4 regions of the Thermoanaerobacterium sp. RBIITD genome follow, and region 4 is predicted to be linked to each of the others. Evidence: riboswitches for the same ligand, from Rfam matches in the RefSeq annotation. Region 4 holds a riboswitch; each other region holds the start of a gene.
The links. A riboswitch is a leader RNA that binds a small molecule or an ion and turns the genes downstream of it on or off. The one in region 4 is predicted to bind thiamine pyrophosphate.

Region 1 (5,373 bases), 930 kb from region 4:
TGCTTTTTATGGCAGCACAGCCTACAGGATCTAGGACGACTGGTTTTTTGTGGTCTTTTGCTGATATTACAGAATTGATTATTGTCTCTTTAGTCTCATTATTTATAGTGCCTATATTTACATACAAAGCATTTGAAATGGCTGTAAAATCATACGCTTCATCTGGTGACATCACCATCGCAGGAGATGCCCCGACACTAAGTAGTGCATTGGCATTGTCATTTATGACAACGTAGTTTGTTATAGCGTGGACAAGCGGCACTTCTTTCTTTAATCTTTCTAAAACCTTTATTGCTTCTTCAATCATAAATCTTCTCCTCTCTCTTATTTAAAGATTTAATTACTGGATATATTATCGCAGTCAAAATAATCGTACCTATCGTTGGCGTAATAAACCACTTTGAAAGATATCCGCCGAAATATGTAAGGTAATTATACGTTAAAGCTCCAACGATAAATGAAATAGCTGCAGGTACATTAAGAAGTTTATCGCTTTTACTTTTCATCAAGAAGTAATCTTCAAATACCACCGTATATGCCGGGATAAATACGCTTCCTATGGCGTACAAAAAATTCTGGTAATTGTCCATTGGAAATAAGTACGCTGCAATCAAACCTACTATCGAATATACCACAAGAAGATTTTTTCTTTTTAATCGTGCTTTGACAATGGAAATCGTCGAAACAGCAGCAGAATAAACATCCATAAAAGTCGTAGTAACCGTAGATAGGAGTATTATGAGAAGCGGCACAACCCCTGTTTTTATTGATGCAAAATATGAAATTATATCCTTTCCACCTGTTTTCAAAGCCACATAAAGTCCTATAAAATACATAAAGCAGCTTGCTATGAAATATCCTGCAAATGTATAAATAAAGCTGGACTTTCCATCTTTACTGTTCATTGTGTAATCTCCAACCAATGGAAGCCATGATATAGGCATAGCAACAGCAAGCTCTACAGCACCGCTGAAGCTCATGTCTCCCGTTACTGACGCTATTTTCCCACCTTTTAAAAATGCAACTACAAAAATAGTCAGGATAAACAGAAGTACAACAGCAATATTGTTTATCCAGTAAGCTTCATTGTCAAAGAATAAGGTCCACAATAAAACAGATACACCTACTATAAAAATCCCTAAAGAAGTAGACATGCCAATAGCACCATTGAAGGCTTTTGCAGATTGTATTATCATAACAGCCGTCCAGCCAATCAATTGAAGCACATTTAAAAATCCTATAAAGATCATGCCTCTGTCGCCTAAAACGCCTTTCGTGGATTCTATTGCAGGCTCTTTAACCTTATAAGACATAAGTCCTCCAAGCGCAAAAAACAGTGTACCGATTATGTGACCTAATAAGATGCTTAAAATCCCTTTAGTTAAGCCTAATGGTGCGAAATAAGAACCAGTGAAAACTTCTGCAATCGATATAGCCGCACCTGCCCATATCAAAAATAACGTCGAGTTTTTAATATTCATAGTCTATGCCTGCTTTCCTGTAAAGATCTACTAAATGTCCTACAGGTCCTACTCCTTTACCTATCTCTAAAGAATTTTTTATAGCTTCCGTTATATAACTTTTAGCGTTTATTATTGCATCTTTCAAGCTTAATCCTCTACCAAGGTATGAAGCAATAGCAGAAGAATACGTACATCCTGTCCCATGTGTATTTTTAGTATCGATCCTCTCCTGTGGCAAACTTAAAAATTCATTTCCATCGTAAAATACATCAGTAGCATTTTCTACGGAATGACCGCCTTTTACGACGACAGCTTTTACACCCATGTCGATGATTTTCTTTGCAGCCTCCTTCATGTCTTCAATTCCCTCAATATTCATTCCGGTGAGTTCACATGCTTCTGGTATATTTGGCGTTATTATGTCTGCCATAGGCAAAAGCTTTGTCTTTAAAGCGTCTATGGCATCTTTTTTCAGAAGGTAATATCCGCTTTTCGATATCATGACAGGGTCTAATACAACATTCTTAGGATTCCACTTGCTGAGAGATGACGCAATAGCATCAATAATCTCTTCACTTGACACCATACCGATCTTTACGGCATCCACCTCTGTGTCATCAAAGACACAGTCTATCTGCTTTTTGATGATATCAGCATCCATCTCCCTCACATCAAAAACTCCAACAGTATTCTGCGCTGTCACTGCCGTAATGACGCACATACCGTATACGCCAAGGGCGCAAAACGTCTTTAAATCTGCTTCTATTCCTGCACCACCTATGCTGTCAGAGCCTGCAATAGTAAGTACCTTTTTCATAATGAATTCCTCCTTTAATTTTGCCGGCTAAGCAAAATAAAAAAGTGCACTGGATTAGCGCACTTAATTTACATTGTACTCCCTCCGCCGGCATTATCCAGATCAGGTTATGGGTCATAGCAGAGATTCGCTGCTAACTCTCAGCCGGGCTAATTCCCCCAGCTCCCCAGACAAGTTATTAAATTATAAAAATATTATAGCATAATTTTTATGTTTGTACAGTGCCTTCGATTAAATTTTTGCTATATCTATAAATCAAAAACTAATTTGAAATTTCTATTGACAATTTTAAATCATAGTGTTATTTTAATATTAAAACCAAGTAATCCAATCAATTTACTTGTAATTAAGGAGGACATTTTTATGGATTCTATTAATTATTTTAACAGTATAGCTAAAGAATGGGATGATATAAGAAAAAAATACTTTGACGATGATATTCGCAACATTGCAATTGAGCTATCAAAGTTAAAAAGAAAGAATGATTTTACTGTCGCTGATATCGGTACAGGGTCCGGCTTTATGGCCTTAGAACTATCAAAATATGCAAGAACGGTTATTGGTATAGATGTTTCAGAGCAAATGCTTAAATGTGCAAAACAAACAGCTGATAAACTTGGTATTAATAACATGATTTTTTTAAAGGGAAGTATGGAAGAAATACCCATTATTGATGACTCTATTGATATTGTATTTACAAATATGGCTTTACATCATGTGGAAAATCCATTTAAAGGAATTATGGAAATTCACAGGATTTTAAAATATGGTGGCAGCTTAGTAATAACTGATGTAATGAAGCACAATAACGAATGGGCAAGATTTGAAATGTATGACAGGTGGCTTGGATTTAATTTAGGAGATATAGAAAAATGGCTCATTCGTAGTAACTTTAAAGAAATACTTGTAAAAGAAACAGACCTTTATGCAACTGCAAAGTCTTCTAAAGGAGAGACAGCAAAAACAGGAATATTTATAGCAAAAGGAACGAAAAAATAAGGAGGATTTAGGATGAGGAAAGAGACAATATTAATTCATGGAGGTATATTTGGTGATGAAAGAACAGGTGCAGTATCAACGCCTATATACCAAACATCGACATTTAAACAGGATGCTGTAGGAAAAGATAGAGGTTATGAGTATTCAAGAACAGGTAATCCAACACGAGAATCATTAGAAAAGCTGATAAATGATCTAGAGGGTGGAAAGGGTGGTTTTGCCTTTGCATCTGGCATGGCAGCAATATCAACAGTTTTGATGCTTTTTAATGCTGGTGACGAGGTAATAGTTTCAAATAATGTTTATGGAGGAACATTCAGGGTACTTGATAAAGTATTTAAAAGACTCGGTATAGTGTCAAAATTTATTGACACATCCTCGAAAGAAAATGTTATAAAAAACATAACAAAAAATACAAAGGCAATATTTTATGAAACACCTACAAATCCTCTTATGACAATTACAAATATCAGAGAAATTTCAAGAATAGCTAAAGAATATAGCATACTTTCGATAGTTGATAATACTTTTATGATGCCATATTTCCAAAGACCTATTGAATTAGGTGCAGACATAGTTGTTCATAGTGCAACAAAATACCTTGGGGGCCATAGCGATGTTGTGGCAGGCCTTGTTGTTGTTAATAGTGAAGAATTAGCTCATAAAATTCATTTTCTGCAAAATGCAATTGGTGGTATTTTAGGACCGCAGGATTCTTATCTTGTGATTAGGGGAATAAAAACTCTTAGTGTCAGAATGGAAAGACATGAGCAAAATGCGAAAGAAATCACAAATTGGCTTTTGAAACAGCCAGAGGTAGAAAAAGTTTATTATCCAGGTTTACCTACACATCCAGGATATGATATTGCAAAAGAGCAGATGGACGGCTTTGGAGGCATGATTTCATTTGAGTTAAAAGATAAAGATACGGCATTAAAATTATTAAATAATGTAAGACTAATTACACTTGCTGAAAGTCTTGGTGGATACGAAAGCTTAATTTCATATCCAGTAAAAATGACACATGTGTCTATACCAGAGGAAGAAAGATTGAAACTCGGCATAACCGATAAGCTAGTAAGACTATCAGTTGGACTTGAGAATTATCTGGATTTAATTGATGATTTAAAAAATGCGATAAGGGGTTGAAACTATGGAATATGCAGAGGAAATCAGTGATTTAATTGGCAATACACCACTTCTAAAAATAACTCATTTTGATATACCTTCATATGTAAACATCTTTGCTAAACTTGAAAATATGAACCCTGGTGGCTCTGTAAAAGATAGAACATGCTATTATATGATAAAAGATGCTGAAGATAAGGGATTAATAAAAAAAGGTTCAACGATAATCGAACCTACTGCTGGGAATACAGGCATTGGTCTTGCACTTGCATTATTGAATAAAGGTTATAAAGTCATATTTGTAGTACCAACTAAATTTTCAGTAGAAAAACAGATACTAATGAAAGCTTTAGGTGCTGAAATAGTTAATACGCCTAAAGAGCTTGGAATGAAAGGAGCGATGGATAAAGCATATGAATTAGCGAAGGAAATTAAAGACTCATTTATACCAAACCAGTTTAAAAATATGTCAAATGTAAGGGCTCATTATGAAACAACAGGACCAGAGATATATGATGCTTTGGATGGAAATGTAGATATACTTATTGCTGGAGCAGGTACTGGTGGAACGTTCACAGGTGTAGTTAAATATTTAAAAGAGAAGAATCCTAAAATAAAAGGTGTGCTTGCTGATCCTATTGGTTCAATAATCGGTGGTGGAGATATAGTAAAATGCTATAAAATAGAGGGCATAGGTAATGACTTTATACCTGATACTATGGATGTAAGCTTAATAGATGATGTTGAAAAGGTAACTGATGATGAAGCCTTTTATTACGTAAACGAACTTGCAAGAAAAGAAGGCTTATTTATTGGATCATCATCAGGTGCTGCTTTTGCTGCGGCTATAAAACAGGCAAATAAGCAAAAAGAATCAAAAAATATAGTTGTAGTATTTCCTGATAGATCTGATAGGTATTTTAGTGAAAATTTATATAGATTTTAAGTAGAAGAAAGCATTAAAAG
Region 2 (5,373 bases), 980 kb from region 4:
TTTTATATTTCCAAGGCCAAGCCCACCACCCATTACAAGAACAAGTGGTTTATCTATAGAAAATCCAAGCTTTTGTCGCATATCTGATTTATCCTTTTTAACATAAAACACTTCATCTATAGGTATACCCGTAACATATACCTTACTATCTGGTACCCCCATATTTTCCATTTGGGTTTTCATCTCACTGCAGCCTACAAAGTACCCGTCAATATGGTGATGTATCCAATATGCATGCACATCATAATCAGTCAATATTGCATAAATAGGTATATCAAGATTTCTTTTTACATGTGACAATATAGAACATGAAAAAGGATGCGTACAAATTACAGCATCAGGATTGCAGCTTAGCACATAATCCTTAATAAATGTATATATTGATATGCCGACTAATTTATTTATCTTCCTTTCTATCTTGTCTCTCTCCATCTCATACAGGTATCCCCATAAATCAGGTGTCAACTTCAGGGTTTTTAAATAAATCTGTGTTGTCAGGTTAGCAAGACCAGGAAACTTCTCCCCAAAAGGATTTGCTACAATAGCTTCAACATTTTCTCTCTTTTCAAAAGCTTTTTTAAGCGCCATAGCCGTCCTTTTATGACCTGTTCCTATATCTTCATAAAGTATCAAAATCCTTATCTTATCCATTTAAAGACCCTCTCAATCACTATATTGATTATCTCACCTGAATATTAAATCCTCATTAAATTTGTATTATAAATGTGTTAAATTTTAATGCTATCAATATAGTTTATTTTCTATTGCTATTTATTATTATACCATCAAATTGATTTTATTGAAAAAAAAATATGTTCATCTAAATGTTAAAACGTAATAAAATAAAAGTCCCTTCTACTTAAAAAATAGAAGGGACTTTTATAAACTTCTTATACAAATGCTTTTGCTTTTACTCTATCAATAACATTTTTGACCTGCGGTATAAGTGATACTGCAAAACAAATTCCAACTTCAACACCAACGAGTATTCCATTGACAAGCAGCGAATACACTATTGGATTCATTCCCTTTGGTGCATAACTTGCGAAAAAGAATACGCCAGACAAGAAATGAGAGAAAAACCTTCCAAAACCGCCTACAAGAACACCGAGGCTTAAATTCTTCTTAAATAAACCTGCAAGCCCGAGTGCACCAAATGCCAATGGATAATCAAGAAGCAGCTGTATCCAGTGAACAACAAATGGGTCCTGTATAAGTTGTAGCATGCCATATGCCATGCCAACAACTATTCCAGGCCCTGCGCCATAATAATATGCAAAAATGAATAGTGGCAACATACTTGCAGGTGTTATAGACCCACCTTGTGGCCAATGATAGAACCTAATGTATGACAGTACAAACGATATAGCAATTGCAAGACCACCATATACTATCATCTGTGTATTAAATTTCACGCTTTTTCTTAAGATGTAAAAGAGCAAAACTGCGAATAAAATTGCTACAATGATGGAAATCGTAGCTGGTTTTAATTTTGTAAAATCAGAAAAAATACTTACAATGTAAGACATTAAAAATACCTCCTCTTATTGAGGCTATGTACCGCTGAAAAACAAAAAACCGCATATGAAATATGCGGTTCATAACCGCATTCCCTTCGTAGGTATTAGCCTAATCAGGTTCGAGGGGTTCGGCATTTGCCATCTCAGCTTAAAGCTCCCCCAGCGGACATAGTCTATTAAATTTTTACTCAAGTAATATTATAAGTCAGCTACATCCTAAATGCAATACCTTCATGTCTTAGAAGAAACTCTTTTATGGGTAACCCTCCGCCAAAGCCTGTCAAACTTCCATCAGCACCAATAACTCTGTGACATGGAATTATTATAGGAACTGGATTTCTATTAAGAGCACCTCCAACAGCTCTTTTAGCATTTGGTTTTCCAATTCTCTTTGCAATTTCTCCATATGTTGCATAAGAGCCGAAGGGAATTTTCATAAGCTCCTTCCACACTGATTTTTGAAAATCCGAACCGTTAATATCAAGCTTTACATTGAATTCTTTTAATTGCCCTTCGAAATAAAGTTTAAGCTGTTTTTTGCAATCATCGATATACATATCTTTTCCTCTATAACATTCAAAATTTTCATCATAAAAAAAATCTATCCTGCAAATACCCTTTCCATTTGAATATATAGTAAGCTTGCCAATTGCTGTATCTAAATAATCACATATCACAATACCACATCCTCATGATAAAAACACCGGATTTCTCCGGTATTTTATACATCGTCATTATCACCACTATCATTGTCATCTTCAGTTTCTGTATCTGCATTATCTATGTATAATTTCGATTCATTTCCCTGCACTGAAGCAAGTTTAGCAAGGCTTATTTCTATTGAATCAATTTTTTTCATTTTCCTTAATGTATAAATTATATAAAATACTACAAAAACAATTGATACAATAGGTGTTGCAAATACCGCAAAATATTGAAGTATTAGCATAACAATGCTCGGCTGTTGGAACATCCTTAACACTCCCTTCTTTTAATATAGTCTTACTGTTTTATTATTTCATAATTTTACTACTAATACAAGCCCCTAAAAAAATTTTAATTAACATGAAACAATTAATAAATTTTACGTCTTAATATATAAGGGGGAATTTTAAGGGAGTGAATACATATGGATAAAAAATTTTATCTAACCATTGTAATAATACTTTTGATGCTGTGCATTATGCTCTCTTCTATCATCGTACTTACGACATTCAGCTTGAATATTTGAAAAAGAAGATGAAAAATCATCTTCTTATATAGCTTCTTTAAAATACTTTTTCACATCTTTTAGATAATCAATAATTGTTAAATGCTGTGGACATTTAGTTTCACACTGACCACACTCAATACATGAACTTGCTTTGCCATCCTTTAAATTATTATAATTGTTCAAAGCCTCTTTGTAATTATTGTACATACAAGCTTCATTATAAATAGCGAAATTCCTTGGTATCATAACGCCATTCGGGCATGGCATACAATAGTTACAAGCAGTACATGCAACCGGTGAAAGCTTTTTATAAGTATTTCTAACTTGATCGACAAGCTCTAGCTCTTCTTCAGTAAAACTATTTGCACCAGACCTTGAAGCGCTCTCAATATTTTGTATAACTTGCTCCATCGTACTCATACCACTTAAAACAATAGATACTTCCGGGTGATTCCATACCCATTGTAATGCCCATTCGGCGGGTGTCCTTTTTACTTTTGACTTGTCCCATAATTCTTTAATAACATCAGGTGGATTCCCCGCAAGTTTTCCACCTCTAATAGGCTCCATTATTACAACACCAAGTCCCTTTGACGCTGCATATTTTAATCCTTTTGTACCCGCTTGATTATTAATATCCATGTAATTGTACTGAATCTGGCAAAAGTCCCATTTATCATAATCATCAATAATGCCTTTAAATACATCATATTCATCATGAAATGAAAAACCGATATACCTTATTTTGCCTTCTTTTTTAACTTTATCGATCCAGCTAAACACATCAAGTTTTTTATAGTTCTCCCATCTTTCCTTATCTAGGGCATGTAAGAGATAAAAATCGATATGATCTGTATCGAGTTTTTTTAACTGTTCATTCAAGTATTTGTCCATATCAGCTTTCTCTTTTATAAGCCATGACGGAAGCTTCGTCGCGAGATTTGTCTTTTCCCTGTAACCATCTTTTAATGCTTTGCCGACTAAAATCTCACTATTTCCTTCATGGTATGCATATGCTGTGTCAACGTAATTTACACCATTGTCAATTGCAAATCTTATCATCTTAATTGCTTCATTTTCATCAATTTTACTATAATCATCGCCAACAATCGGTAGTCTCATTGCACCAAAACCAAGTGCCGACACTTCTATACCCGTTCTTCCAAATTTCCTGTACTGCATAAAACCCCTCCTCCAATATATTCAATTTTTTATACATGCTAATAAAATTATAACATCAACTTTTGATATTACAAAATTTCTAATTAAATCGAATAAATAGTATACGACCTAACATTTTACCTTTACACACAATGTAAATTGACTTAAATGGTATTTAAAGATAATTTTTCCATCACAATAAACAGTGTAAATATTGCTTTAACATATCATTAATGATAACCTATTATTTAGATAGAAATTAATCTTTAATGTACTGGAGGTAAGATAATTGGGATATATAGATTTAAGAAGTGATACAGTGACATTGCCAACGCAAGAAATGAGAGATGCCATGTATAATGCCAAAGTAGGCGATGATGTTTACAGAGAAGATCCGACAATAAAAAAGCTTGAAGAGATGGCAGCAGATATTATGGGAAAAGAAGATGCCATGTTTGTGACAAGCGGCACACAAGGAAATCAAGTTTCTATTATGACACATACACACCACGGCAATGAGATAATCCTCGAAGAAAGGTGCCATATCATTACATATGAAGTAGGTGGCATCGGATATCTCTCAGGTGTACAAGCTAAAACGATAAGAGGAGAAAACGGCATTATGGATCCTAGTGACATAGAAAAGGCCATTAGGACAGAAGATATCCATTACCCTGTAACAGGCCTCATATGCCTTGAAAATACTCACAATAGAGCAGGTGGTACAGTAACGCCGATTGAAACTATGAGTGCAATTTATGAAATAGCTAAAAAACATAATATACCTGTACATCTTGACGGCGCTAGGATTTTTAATGCAGCGACATATTTAAATCTAGATGTAAAAGAAATTGCTAAATATGCCGATAGTGTAATGTTCTGCTTGTCAAAGGGACTATGTGCACCTGTAGGATCAATTGTAACAGGCACGAAGGAATTCATTATAAGAGCGAAAAAATACCGCAAAATGTTGGGTGGTGGCATGAGACAAGCTGGTATTATAGCAGCTGCGGGTATTGTCGCACTTGAAAAAATGACAAAGAGGTTACATGAAGACCATGAAAATGCAAGACTTCTGGCAGAAGGCCTCAATAATATACCTGGTATTAAAGTTGATATTGATACGGTTCAGACTAACATAGTGATGTCAGATATATCCGGAACCAGAATGAAAGGATCCGAACTATCGTCAAAACTATTAGAACACGGCATCAAAGTAAATGGTGCTGATGATTTTAATGTTAGATTTGTAACACATTACTACGTAAAAAAAGACGATATCAAGAAAGTTCTAAATGTTATGCAAAACATTATAAAAGAACAATAGGAAAAACTATTGCTCTTAATATTGCCCATTTTTATTGATATAGATGTCTAATGCTGTAATTGCTTTCCTTAAGAAAATTATAATTAAACAAAGGGTATATATCGAAATACCGAATAATGTAATATATAAAACAAGAATAGGAAATGCCAATG
Region 3 (5,373 bases), 1.2 Mb from region 4:
AGCAATAAATAAGTAAAATATTTTTGTAAATTAAAAAGCCTCTTTCTTGGTGAGAAATGTTATATGTAAACCAAGAAAGAGGCTTTTTACAATATATTCAAACAATAAATAGTGATATTTCATTAGTGAGAATATATGTAAATTTATATTGGACATTTATTAATATAAAAAACTTTATTAAAAGGTTATCTTTAAAATTTAGTTATAAATGTCAATATATCTTTGGCTCTTTCCAAAGTTAGTTGATTTTATGCTTTTTTCAAGCAGTAATATCTTTTCGTGCAACATGTCAAAACTTTTACGACCATTGTAGTTTATTTTGATCCATATGAGATACGGCTATTTTCAACTGATGAGGTAAAACTTTCTTTTTAATTGAGACTTATTAGCAAATAAGCATCAATAATGTTAACCTATCAAGACTTAGTGTAATCAGGCACGACTATATAGAACCTTTAGAACCATGTATATATGGTGAAAATGTACTTATTACGCATAAGGTGTAAAAAATATGGCAATATGTACACATCAGATTATCAGATACTTGTAAAAAACAGTTTTATTTAAAAGACATAATCAAATGTGATATACTAAGACATTATCATAAATCAATAATACATAGCTGTAGGATAATGCATACTCTTGACATTTCAAAAAATATCAATTATAATACCATTGTTGAGATTCTTAATCAGTGGGGCCCGGGTTCGAGTTCCTGATGGAGTACCATTTTAATATGCGGATGTGGCGGAACTGGCAGACGCGCTAGACTTAGGATCTAGTGTCTTTGACGTGGGGGTTCAAATCCCTTCATCCGCACCAAAAAATTAATGGAATGGTTTTTCCATTTTTTTATTGCTTCTTTTTCTTTATCGATTGAAACACGTGAATATAAATCCATAGTGATACCTATTTGAATATGGCTACTATAAAGCAAAATGGATAGATGATACACAACCGTATCATTATTTACTTTTTAAAACAGATGTACCGCCACTAATAATGGATGAAGGAATAATATATCTTTCATTTATTTTTATTTAAACTTAATTCGAGCATGTAATCACACCCTTTTGCTCTGGTTTCTCAAATAAACAGTATAACGGATGATTCATGTTATAGGAAGGTATTTTTTGGTACCTTCCTATTTTCTATTTTTTATCAACTACAAAAATTATACACTAAGCTAGCATTTAGAGACATTTTCACACTCCAGGTATTCGCTCACAATTTTCATAGCGCAAAACCTGCCGCACATGCTACACGTATTTTGATTAGAAATATTTTTACTTTGACGATACCTTGACGCCTTTTCCGGGTCTAAGGAAAGCCGTACCTGCGCCTCCCAATCCAGTTTTTTCCTAGCTATAGCCATGGCTAAATCCCTATCCTTGGCTTTTTTAATACCTTTTACCACGTCCGCGGCGTGAGCCGCAATCTTGGAAGCTATTACCCCTTCTTTTACATCATTTAAATCCGGAAGGCCCAGATGCTCTGCAGGTGTCACATAACATAGGAAATCAGCTCCACAGGACGCCGCTATGGCCCCGCCTATAGCGGCCACTATGTGATCGTACCCAGGTGCTATGTCTGTAACCAGCGGCCCCAACACATAAAAAGGCGCACCATCGCACAAGCTCTTTTGCAATTTTACGTTGGCCTCTATCTGATCTAAAGGGACATGGCCGGGTCCTTCTATCATGACCTGTACGCCCGCATCCCGGCATCTTTTGACCAATTGCCCCAATATCAAGAGTTCATGTATCTGACCCCTGTCGGTAGCGTCCGCTATACATCCAGGCCTCAATCCATCCCCAAGGCTCAGGGTGACATCGTGCTCTTTCGCTATATCCAGCAGTCTATCAAAATGCTCAAATAGAGGATTTTCTCTTTGATGATACAGCATCCAACCAACTATAAATGAGCCACCACGGCTCACCACGTCCATAACTCTGCCCTGCTGCCTTAAGCTCTCTAGGGAATCCATCGTCAGGCCACAATGTACAGTCATAAAGTCGACTCCATCCCTGGCCTGCTGTTCTATGACCTCAAAGATATCTTCCTCTGACATTTTTACAATACTCCCATACCTCTCCATAGCTACTACAGCCGCCTGATACAAAGGCACCGTGCCTATTGGAACCTCACAATGCCGTACAATCTCCTTGCGAGTTGCATTTACATCGCCTCCTGTGCTTAGGTCCATAACCGCATCAGCTCCAGCTTTTAGCGCTACGTCCAATTTTACCAGCTCTTTGTCCAGGTCGGGGTATTCCTCAGAGGTCCCTATATTGGCGTTAACTTTTGTGGACAATCCCCCTCCTATGCCACAGGGTTTTAAACCGCCGTGATGTTGATTACAAGGTATTACAATACGACCTGCGGCGACGCCTTCCAATATAAACTCTTCCGTCACACCCTCCTGTTGGGCCACTGCTTTCATCTCGTCACTTAATATACCCCTTTTAGCGTATTCAATCTGTGTCATGATATCTTCTCCTTTCCAAAATAAATAAAAACCATGGACCGCAAGGCACATGGTTTAACCACTTCCCTACGCCGGTCCTAACCGGATCAAGTTCAAGGGTTGAAAGGACGCACCTTTCTCTCAGCTCTGGCGAGCACCCCTAGTGGAATTAAAACGCTAACTATATGATTTTTTAAATCATTTACTATTAGATTATACCACTATGAACTTAAAAATACTATGGTAATAGCCATTTAAAAGCCTTCAAAATATTTTTTAAAGGGTTATGAAATATAACGAGAACAAGAGAATATATGGATACCATAATAGTTTGTGAAAATAATGTTCATCAAATGATAATAGCACAATCAGATACAGAAACTTATGGATTTGAAGAAAAAATTAAGAAGTATTATCAGCAGCATTAGGATCTGGCTATGATACAGTAGAAAGTATTTTTAACACAGGCATTAAGATATTAGAATCATTAGACGATATCCTCAATATGATTTAGTAAAACTAAAAATGCCATTTCACTTTCTGTAAATCAAAAAATGAGTAATTATCGCAGCAAATTGGAAAGCAAGTCCTACCATGCAAACGCCGTACCATCCGTAATGCTGCCAACAAAGGGTACCAAGGAAAGAACCTGCCGCCCCGCCGATAAAATACGAAAACATGAACACGGTATTATTGCGACTGCGTGTTGAGTCACCAAGTGCTTGGACCCTTGCCTGATTGGAAACCTGTCCACACTGATTGCCAAGATCAAGCACGATAACACCGATGATAAGGCCCCAAATTTGATACCCGAATAGGCTAAAGCACAGATAGGCAAGCGTCGATAGTATTACACCAATGCCTACTGTAAAGCGTGGGCTTTTTGTGTCGGCTCCCTTCCCAATCAAAGGTGCCGCGAGTGCACCAGCTACTCCTGCCAGCCCAAACAAACCGGCCTCCCTCGTGCCCATGCGATATACCGGTGTTTCAAGCAGGAAGATCAAAGAAGTCCAGAATGCGCTGAAAGAACCAAACATAAAAAAGCCGTTAATCGCCGATTCGCGCAAGGGACGTTCACTTTTTATAAGGTGTGGTATGGATTTAAGCAACTCTCCATACGAAATTTGTGAGGACGGCTGGTTTTCGGGGAAATAACACCAGATCAGAACCATAAGAATCATAATGAATCCGGTTGCAAACAGATAAACGGCCCGCCAGTTCAAAACTGCACCGACAAGTCCGCTAAATGTCCGAGACATCAAGATTCCGATTAGCAGACCACTCATAACGTCGCCGATGACTTTACCTTGTTCTTCCGGACGTGAAAGATGGGCTGCATATGGTACGATAAGCTGTGGCACGATCGTCGTAATCCCCATAGTAAACATGGCAACGAGCAGAACCAAATAACAAGGCGATAACGCAGCCGCAAGTAGTGAGATAGCGACAAAAAGCAGCATATGTAAAATAAGAGAACGGCGTTCGCACATATCGCCGAGCGGAACAAACAGCAAAAGGCCGCATGCATAACCTACCTGCGTCAGCATAGCTGCAATGCCCGCCGCGCCTTGTGAAATATGAAATGTAGCTGAAATCTGTGCTTCCAATGGCTGAATGTAATAAAGATTTGCGACGGAAACGCCGCATACAACTGCCATCAACAATATAAACGATCTTGTCATAACAAATTGTTTTTCCTTGGATTGACTATTCAATTTTAGAACCCCCCTATGAGTATTTGTATAGATACTATACACTATACATATAAAAAATCACTTTTCTTTTAACGTTTTTTCAAACTGCAAGAGAAAATCCGTCAGGAACTTTAATTGTTCTTCGTCCGATCCGGTTAGAATTTGGGATATAATTGTGTTATACTTTTCGTGTGCACACTTGTGGTTGAAACAAGCTGTTTCCCCTTTTGGAGTGAGGTGCATGACGACTTTAGATCCTCTGGTCTGGTTCATCTCCTTTACAATCATTTGCTTGCGCTCAAGTCTTTTCACAGTTTGTGACGCCGCACCCCTTGTAATACCTAATTTGCGTGCAATAGCAGAAATATGCAGGCCTGGATTATCCTGAATGCACTGGAGCATGTGTATTTCGGAATGGTAAAGCTCCGTATCAGTACCGAAAGTACGGGCCTTGCTGTCGTTTTCGTAAAATTCGCATATTACATTTAGAAGCAATTCGCATATTTTGTTTATATCTTTTTTCATATTTACTATTGTATAGTATGTATACATTAATTGTCAAGACTCAAATTAAATGAGCATAGTTTAAACCATTTTTGTACCATATTCTCAAATTAATTTAGTATAAAAATAACTTATTCTCGATTTACGTTAGCATTACAGATTTAATGTCAAAAAATTTAACTTGATATCATTTATCATTTAAAACATAAATAAAAAAGAAGGTGCAGTAAGAATACATCTAAATTGCACTTTTATATTCCTCTTTTTAATGTTAAACTTTTTAAAAACCTCTTTTCTTTTAGGACACTAAGTGTTAAACTCTTATTATGGAGATTCCCTTAAATTTTATCAGAAAAGGGGAAATCTCCATATATATTTTGTAAAAAAATATTCATTTTATTTAGCTATCAAATAGCCTATTTAGGTATTTTGATAATTTACCTGCCGAATTCAAGTTAAAATAAAACAAATGTTTAATCAGAGGAAAGCAGCCTAAATAAATAAATGAAGGAGAAAACTGTAAAAATCTACAGTCTGAGAGGCGATAAAAATTGCACATAGAAAATATGCAAAAAAGGAAAAAAATATTGCAGGTAGAAGACAGCCGCTTAACGCAGCTGGTTATTTCGGATCTTCTACATAGCAACGGCTATGATGTGGAAACCGCTGTTACAGGGGAAGAAGCATTACAAAAGATAAGTGGCGTCT
Region 4 (5,373 bases):
ACCTGAGAAGAAACCACCAGTTAAAAATGCAAATGGAACGAAAGGATTTAAATAATTCAAGAAAGAAAGTGTTAAGAGAATTATAAACATAACAATAAAAAATAGTGCGACACCCGTATATTGCCTCTTTAGGTAAGCATTAGCACCTTCTCGTATAGCCGCGGCAACTTTTCTCATTTGTTCCGTACCTTCGTCTCTTTTGAGAACAGAATAAGCAAGGTAAGCAGCATACAATAGTGCAATTATTGAACCTAATGGAGCTAATAGTATTAGATTCATTATAAAAACCCCCTTATATTTGAAAAATTATATCAACTCTAATTATAGATGTTTTACTAAAAAAAAACAATAGATGAAAAAATTTTCATAAATAATGCAACATATTGATTTCCACTAGAGTTTATATATCTTTTATTTTATATAGTATAAAAAAGTACATTTAACAAGTTTTGTTTTAAACGTACTTTTTTGCATTTACATTAGCTAAAAACTCTATTGAATTTTCTCTCATCTTACTGATATTCCTTTCTTCAAATTTCGATCAGTAACCCTGTTTTAAAGGATATAAATATTGGAATATGTATTCATTGTTTTTTGGTGCGGATGAAGGAATTTGACCCCCCCACTAGATCCTAAGTCTAGCGTGTTTGCCAGTTCCACCACATCCGCATATTAAAATGGTGCGCCATCAGGGACTCGAACCCATGACCCGCTGATTAAGAGTTGGCAGAAGTACTTTTTAAGCATTTTTATCTATTATGTTAGCAAAATGTTAGCAAACAAAATTCCTGTTAAGCCTTAAATAAAAATATTTTGAGGTTTTAGAGCAGAATACATCTACACCCTCTTTCATAAAAAAAAGCACTTCCTAAATTATATACAGAAGTGCTTTTTTTCTTACGTACTATTTTTTAACAGGCCTGTATCATACTGCTTTATACAAATATTTGTCAAGGTCATTTTATATCATTAAATCATCGAAAAAATATTAGGAAATATTGCATAAGCTATAAAAAATGAAATAACTAAAATTAAAAAATAATAAAATATGTATTTCCGTTCTCTTTTCCTGTATATTTCTTGTATTTTCTCGTGAAAAATTAAACTAAATAGCAAGTCAGCGATAAAATATACAATTACTACAATAATAAAAGCTATTAAATATTTAAATATATTAAACACCACCCAGTATAGCTCTTAAATTATTAATTTTCCCCTTTATGTCATCAGCACCAACTATTTCAGTTACTAAAGCTATACACTTTGCCCCGTGTTTTTTTACTTCGTAGATATTATGTTCTTTTATTCCACCTATTGCAACAAATGGTATATCAATATTTTTAACAACAAAATCAAGGTACTCAAGCCCAACCGCATTACATACATCTTTCTTAGTCTTTGTAGGAAATATAGGGCCAACACCTATGTAATCAGCTCCATTTTTTACTGCACTTACGGCCTGTTCCGGTGAATGTGTTGAAAGCCCTATAATCATGTCATTCCCAACAAGTTCCCTTACTTTACTGATAGGCATATCTTCCTGTCCAATATGAACACCATCTGCCTTAACAGCTAATGCCAAGTCTACATCATCATCTATTATAAAAATTACACCTGCATCCAAAGTCATTTTGCGAAGCTCTACGCATTCATTATACTTATAAAGCTTTTTCTTTTCTTTTTCTCTGTATTGAATTATTTTGATACCAGCATCTATCATTTCTTTGACTACTTGAATATTGCTTCTTCCCTTGGAATATTCTTCAGCAGTTATGCAGTAAATATCTGTATCAAGGATATTTTGCTTCATAATTACACCCCAAATCTATAAAACACCTTCCCAATCTTTGAAAATTGGTTGATAGCCTTTACTGCGAATTACTTTAATTATTTCCTCTAAATTTCTTTTATCTGATACCTCAAATTGACCCGCATCTTTATATTCTTCATTCTCAAGATATCCACCAACTTTAGTTGATGACTCCGCTGAAAATTTCGTTATGCCAAGTGGCAGTAGATTATCTCTTAAACTTGGACTTTCTCGTGTAGATAAAGTTATACCAACCCTTGGCATAAAAAGCCTCAATGCTAAGATAATTTGAACAAGGTTTTTATCCGATATAACCGACTTTGGTTGAAATGCACCTACATGCGGCCTTATTCTCGGCACAGATACACTTACGTCAACATCATTATAGGTATCTTGCAAATATTTTGCATGTAGTGCCGTATAAAATGCATCTTTTCTCCAATCGTTTAAGCCCAGAAGTGCTCCAATATTAACACTTCTCATTCCTGCATCACATGCTCTGTCTGGTGCTTCAAGGCGGTACCTGTAATTTTTCTTCGGACCCGATAAATGAATATCATCATATATTTTCTCGTCATATGTTTCCTGGTATATTGTAAGCGAATCAACACCTGCGTAAATCAATTCTTTATATTCATCTCTTTCCAGAGGATAAATTTCTATACAGATGGACGAAAAATATTCCTTCAGAATATTAGTACAATCCTTTATGTATGATACAGGGCTTTTTATCCTCGATTCGCCTGTTAATATTAATATATGTCTGAAACCTTTACTGCTTATTAATTCGGCTTCTCTCTTTACATCAGCAAGAGGCATAACGCTTCTTTTTATCCTGTTGTCTACATTGTACCCACAATAAGCACATCTATTGACGCAGAAATTTGCAAGATACATTGGAATATAAAGAAGAATTACTTTACCAAAATTTTGTGCTGTTAATCTATGAGCCTTTTGTGCCATAGGCTCAAGATATTTTTCAGCATTTGGTGATAAAAGTGTAAGAAAGTCCTGTATATCAAGTTTATCTTTATATAACACTCTTTCTACATCATAATCTGAAACACTATTTAAAACAACCTCAAAATCAAAGTTTCTATATTTTAAAAATTCATTGTAAAAGCTCATATACATTACCTTCTTTTATAAATTTAAAAATCCTGTAAGCGGCGATGATGCCTCAGCATACTTCTTTACAGTACCTGCACCTGAAACAAATGCCATTCTCCCCGCTTTTACAGCATTGCTAAAAGCTTCAGCCATAAGTGCAGGGTCGCCGGCTGTCGCAATCGCTGTATTTACAAGAACGGCAGCTGCTCCCATTTCCATTGCTTCACATGCTTCATGTGGCTTACCTATTCCTGCATCAACAATAATCGGAAGGTCTATTTCATCTATTAATATCTGGATAAGTTCTTTTGTTTTAAGTCCCCTGTTTGTGCCGATCGGCGCACCAAGCGGCATTACTGCAGCAGCGCCTGCATTTTTTAACTTTCTGGCAACAATAAGGTCAGGGCTTACATAAGGCAATACTGTAAACCCTTCATTTGCAAGGACTTCTGTAGCTTTAATAGTTTCTATGTTATCAGGTAACAGGTATTTATTGTCAGAAATAATCTCAATTTTAATCCAATTGCCTGCTCCTATAGCCCTTGCAAGCCTTGCAATCCTTACTGCTTCTTCCGCATTTCTAGCACCAGATGTATTAGGCATCAAAATACAATCATCAGGTATATAATTTATCATATCTTCCTGTGTCTTACCAAAATCTACTCTTCTTACAGCAACTGTAACAACTTGTGCACCTGACCTTTTAATCACCTCCGGTATAAGCCTGTCGTCAGGAAATTTACCTGTCCCTATAAACAATCTGTTTGTTATTTGTTTGCCGCCAATTATTAATTTATCAGGCATATCAACCACCTCCTACAAATCTTATAACTTCAAGGTTGTCATTTTCTTTTAATATTATTTTGGGCCATTCTTCCCTTTTGACTATATTGTAATTATATTCAACAACCACTGTTTCAGGATTTATACCCTTTTGCTGTAATAATTCTAATAAACTTATGTTACTGTCTAGTACAACTTTATCTCCATTTAGGTTTAAAACCATATAATTCCCCCTTAAAAAATAAAAGTTCACGTAAGTGAACCTTTTATAAAAAATTCAGGCTCCCTACGATAGTACTAACTATATCAGGTTCAATGGGTTAAGAGCATGGGCTCTTTCTCAGCCTTTCGGCACCCCAGCCTCGTTATTCATTTAATTTAAATAAATTATATCACAAAATATTATCAAAATAAATAGCAAATATGTTGAATTTAATTTATTTCTGATTCCATTCTCCAGCCTTGGCTTCATGCTGTTCTACAAGTTCAGGATAATATTTTCCCTCTGAGAGTACCTTATCCCACAGCTTTGACGGAAACATCTTTTTTTACTGAATATAACATTTTTTCTTCATTGTCTTTTTTTAAATTAAAATTAATAATATCTTGTATATGAATGCAAACATTATGATAGCATTATTCCTTAAGGTGAATTTCAGCCTAGCCCACATCAGTACCGCCTACACTAAAGTCATAGTAGATTGCTATTAGTGGCAGTTTCCTTTTTGAGTCTCCACATTGCCAGCGCAAAGCTGCCACAGCACATCACTGTAAATAGCACAATAACAGGCAGGATGTCTCCAATCAAAATCGTCGCTCCAAATATCAAGCTGCACAGAGCGTTAATAACATGTATAAATGGATTAAGCATCACGGCTACCGCCAATCACCCTGGCAAGCTTTCAAAAGGGAAAAAAGCTGAGTTCAAAAAAAGATAGGCAGCACAATCGCAGTCATAGTTGTTTCATAGATAACTTCATTTGGCATGTTAATGGTAAAATAAAAGTGGTTCTTTCCAAAATTAGTTAATCTTGTGCATATGTTCAGACCAAAGCACTTTAGCTCTTAGTGTATCAAAGCTACACCTTCTATACATAATTCTTTTAATTACTTTAAGCTTATTGACACTGCCTTCCGCAAGACCATTATTAAAATCATATATTATTGCATTTCTAACAGCATCTATATCTTTTACCAGCCCTTTCACAAAACTTTCTATTTCGTGAATTTTTAACGAATCGGCTTTATCTATCCATTCTTCTAATTTACTAATATTTTTCTCTAATAGTATTTCCCTAAATTCATTTACAAGATGATATATACTTGTATAAAATGGATATTCATTAAACACTCTATCTAATTGCTCTTGAGTAATCATTTTTACTTCCTCGATAGGTTTGTACAGCAACTTTATTAAATTTTTGCGCTCTATTTGTTCGCTAATTTTGTCTCCATTATCATTAGATTTATCTTTATCATATTCCTTTTTGTAACGATGTTTCCATTCGCTAATATAGTGACGTATGCTGGAAATAGAACCATTGTAACCTTTTTTTACGAATTATCTCATCAATATTTGCTGATGTATATCCTTGCTCAATATAACAATTTATCTCATCTATAAATAGACTTAATTTACCTGGTTTTTTGACTCCGTATGATGCATGCAC

Region 1: linked by a shared signal. The riboswitch ahead of thiD (bifunctional hydroxymethylpyrimidine kinase/phosphomethylpyrimidine kinase) and the one ahead of thiS (sulfur carrier protein ThiS) in region 4 are both predicted to bind thiamine pyrophosphate.
Region 2: linked by a shared signal. The riboswitch ahead of thiT (energy-coupled thiamine transporter ThiT) and the one ahead of thiS (sulfur carrier protein ThiS) in region 4 are both predicted to bind thiamine pyrophosphate.
Region 3: linked by a shared signal. The riboswitch ahead of thiC (phosphomethylpyrimidine synthase ThiC) and the one ahead of thiS (sulfur carrier protein ThiS) in region 4 are both predicted to bind thiamine pyrophosphate.

The regions. Positions count from the first base shown of each region.
Region 1 is NZ_LT906662.1:163,148-168,520, reverse strand. It holds gene thiM (hydroxyethylthiazole kinase) at 1-307, opposite strand, end outside; gene cytX (putative hydroxymethylpyrimidine transporter CytX) at 300-1,481, opposite strand; gene thiD (bifunctional hydroxymethylpyrimidine kinase/phosphomethylpyrimidine kinase) at 1,471-2,280, opposite strand; TPP riboswitch at 2,342-2,459, opposite strand; gene CPG45_RS00815 (class I SAM-dependent methyltransferase) at 2,644-3,279, shown strand; gene CPG45_RS00810 (bifunctional cystathionine gamma-lyase/homocysteine desulfhydrase) at 3,292-4,428, shown strand; gene CPG45_RS00805 (PLP-dependent cysteine synthase family protein) at 4,433-5,353, shown strand.
Region 2 is NZ_LT906662.1:1,656,456-1,661,828, reverse strand. It holds gene CPG45_RS07760 (MGDG synthase family glycosyltransferase) at 1-651, opposite strand, end outside; gene thiT (energy-coupled thiamine transporter ThiT) at 891-1,529, opposite strand; TPP riboswitch at 1,593-1,691, opposite strand; gene CPG45_RS07750 (methylated-DNA--[protein]-cysteine S-methyltransferase) at 1,730-2,197, opposite strand; gene CPG45_RS07745 (hypothetical protein) at 2,242-2,493, opposite strand; gene CPG45_RS07740 (aldo/keto reductase) at 2,776-3,915, opposite strand; gene ltaE (low-specificity L-threonine aldolase) at 4,184-5,221, shown strand.
Region 3 is NZ_LT906662.1:444,288-449,660, reverse strand. It holds gene gltA (NADPH-dependent glutamate synthase) at 1-12, shown strand, start outside; tRNA gene CPG45_RS02120 (tRNA-Leu) at 739-822, shown strand; gene thiC (phosphomethylpyrimidine synthase ThiC) at 1,187-2,488, opposite strand; TPP riboswitch at 2,535-2,639, opposite strand; gene CPG45_RS02110 (MFS transporter) at 3,001-4,182, opposite strand; gene CPG45_RS02105 (MarR family winged helix-turn-helix transcriptional regulator) at 4,240-4,686, opposite strand; gene CPG45_RS02100 (PAS domain S-box protein) at 5,217-5,373, shown strand, end outside.
Region 4 is NZ_LT906662.1:2,636,015-2,641,387, reverse strand. It holds gene CPG45_RS12735 (sodium-translocating pyrophosphatase) at 1-279, opposite strand, end outside; tRNA gene CPG45_RS12730 (tRNA-Leu) at 596-669, opposite strand; gene thiE (thiamine phosphate synthase) at 1,175-1,810, opposite strand; gene thiH (2-iminoacetate synthase ThiH) at 1,826-2,938, opposite strand; gene CPG45_RS12715 (thiazole synthase) at 2,954-3,724, opposite strand; gene thiS (sulfur carrier protein ThiS) at 3,726-3,926, opposite strand; TPP riboswitch at 3,970-4,072, opposite strand; gene CPG45_RS12705 (transposase) at 4,725-5,216, opposite strand; gene CPG45_RS12700 (hypothetical protein) at 5,212-5,373, opposite strand, start outside.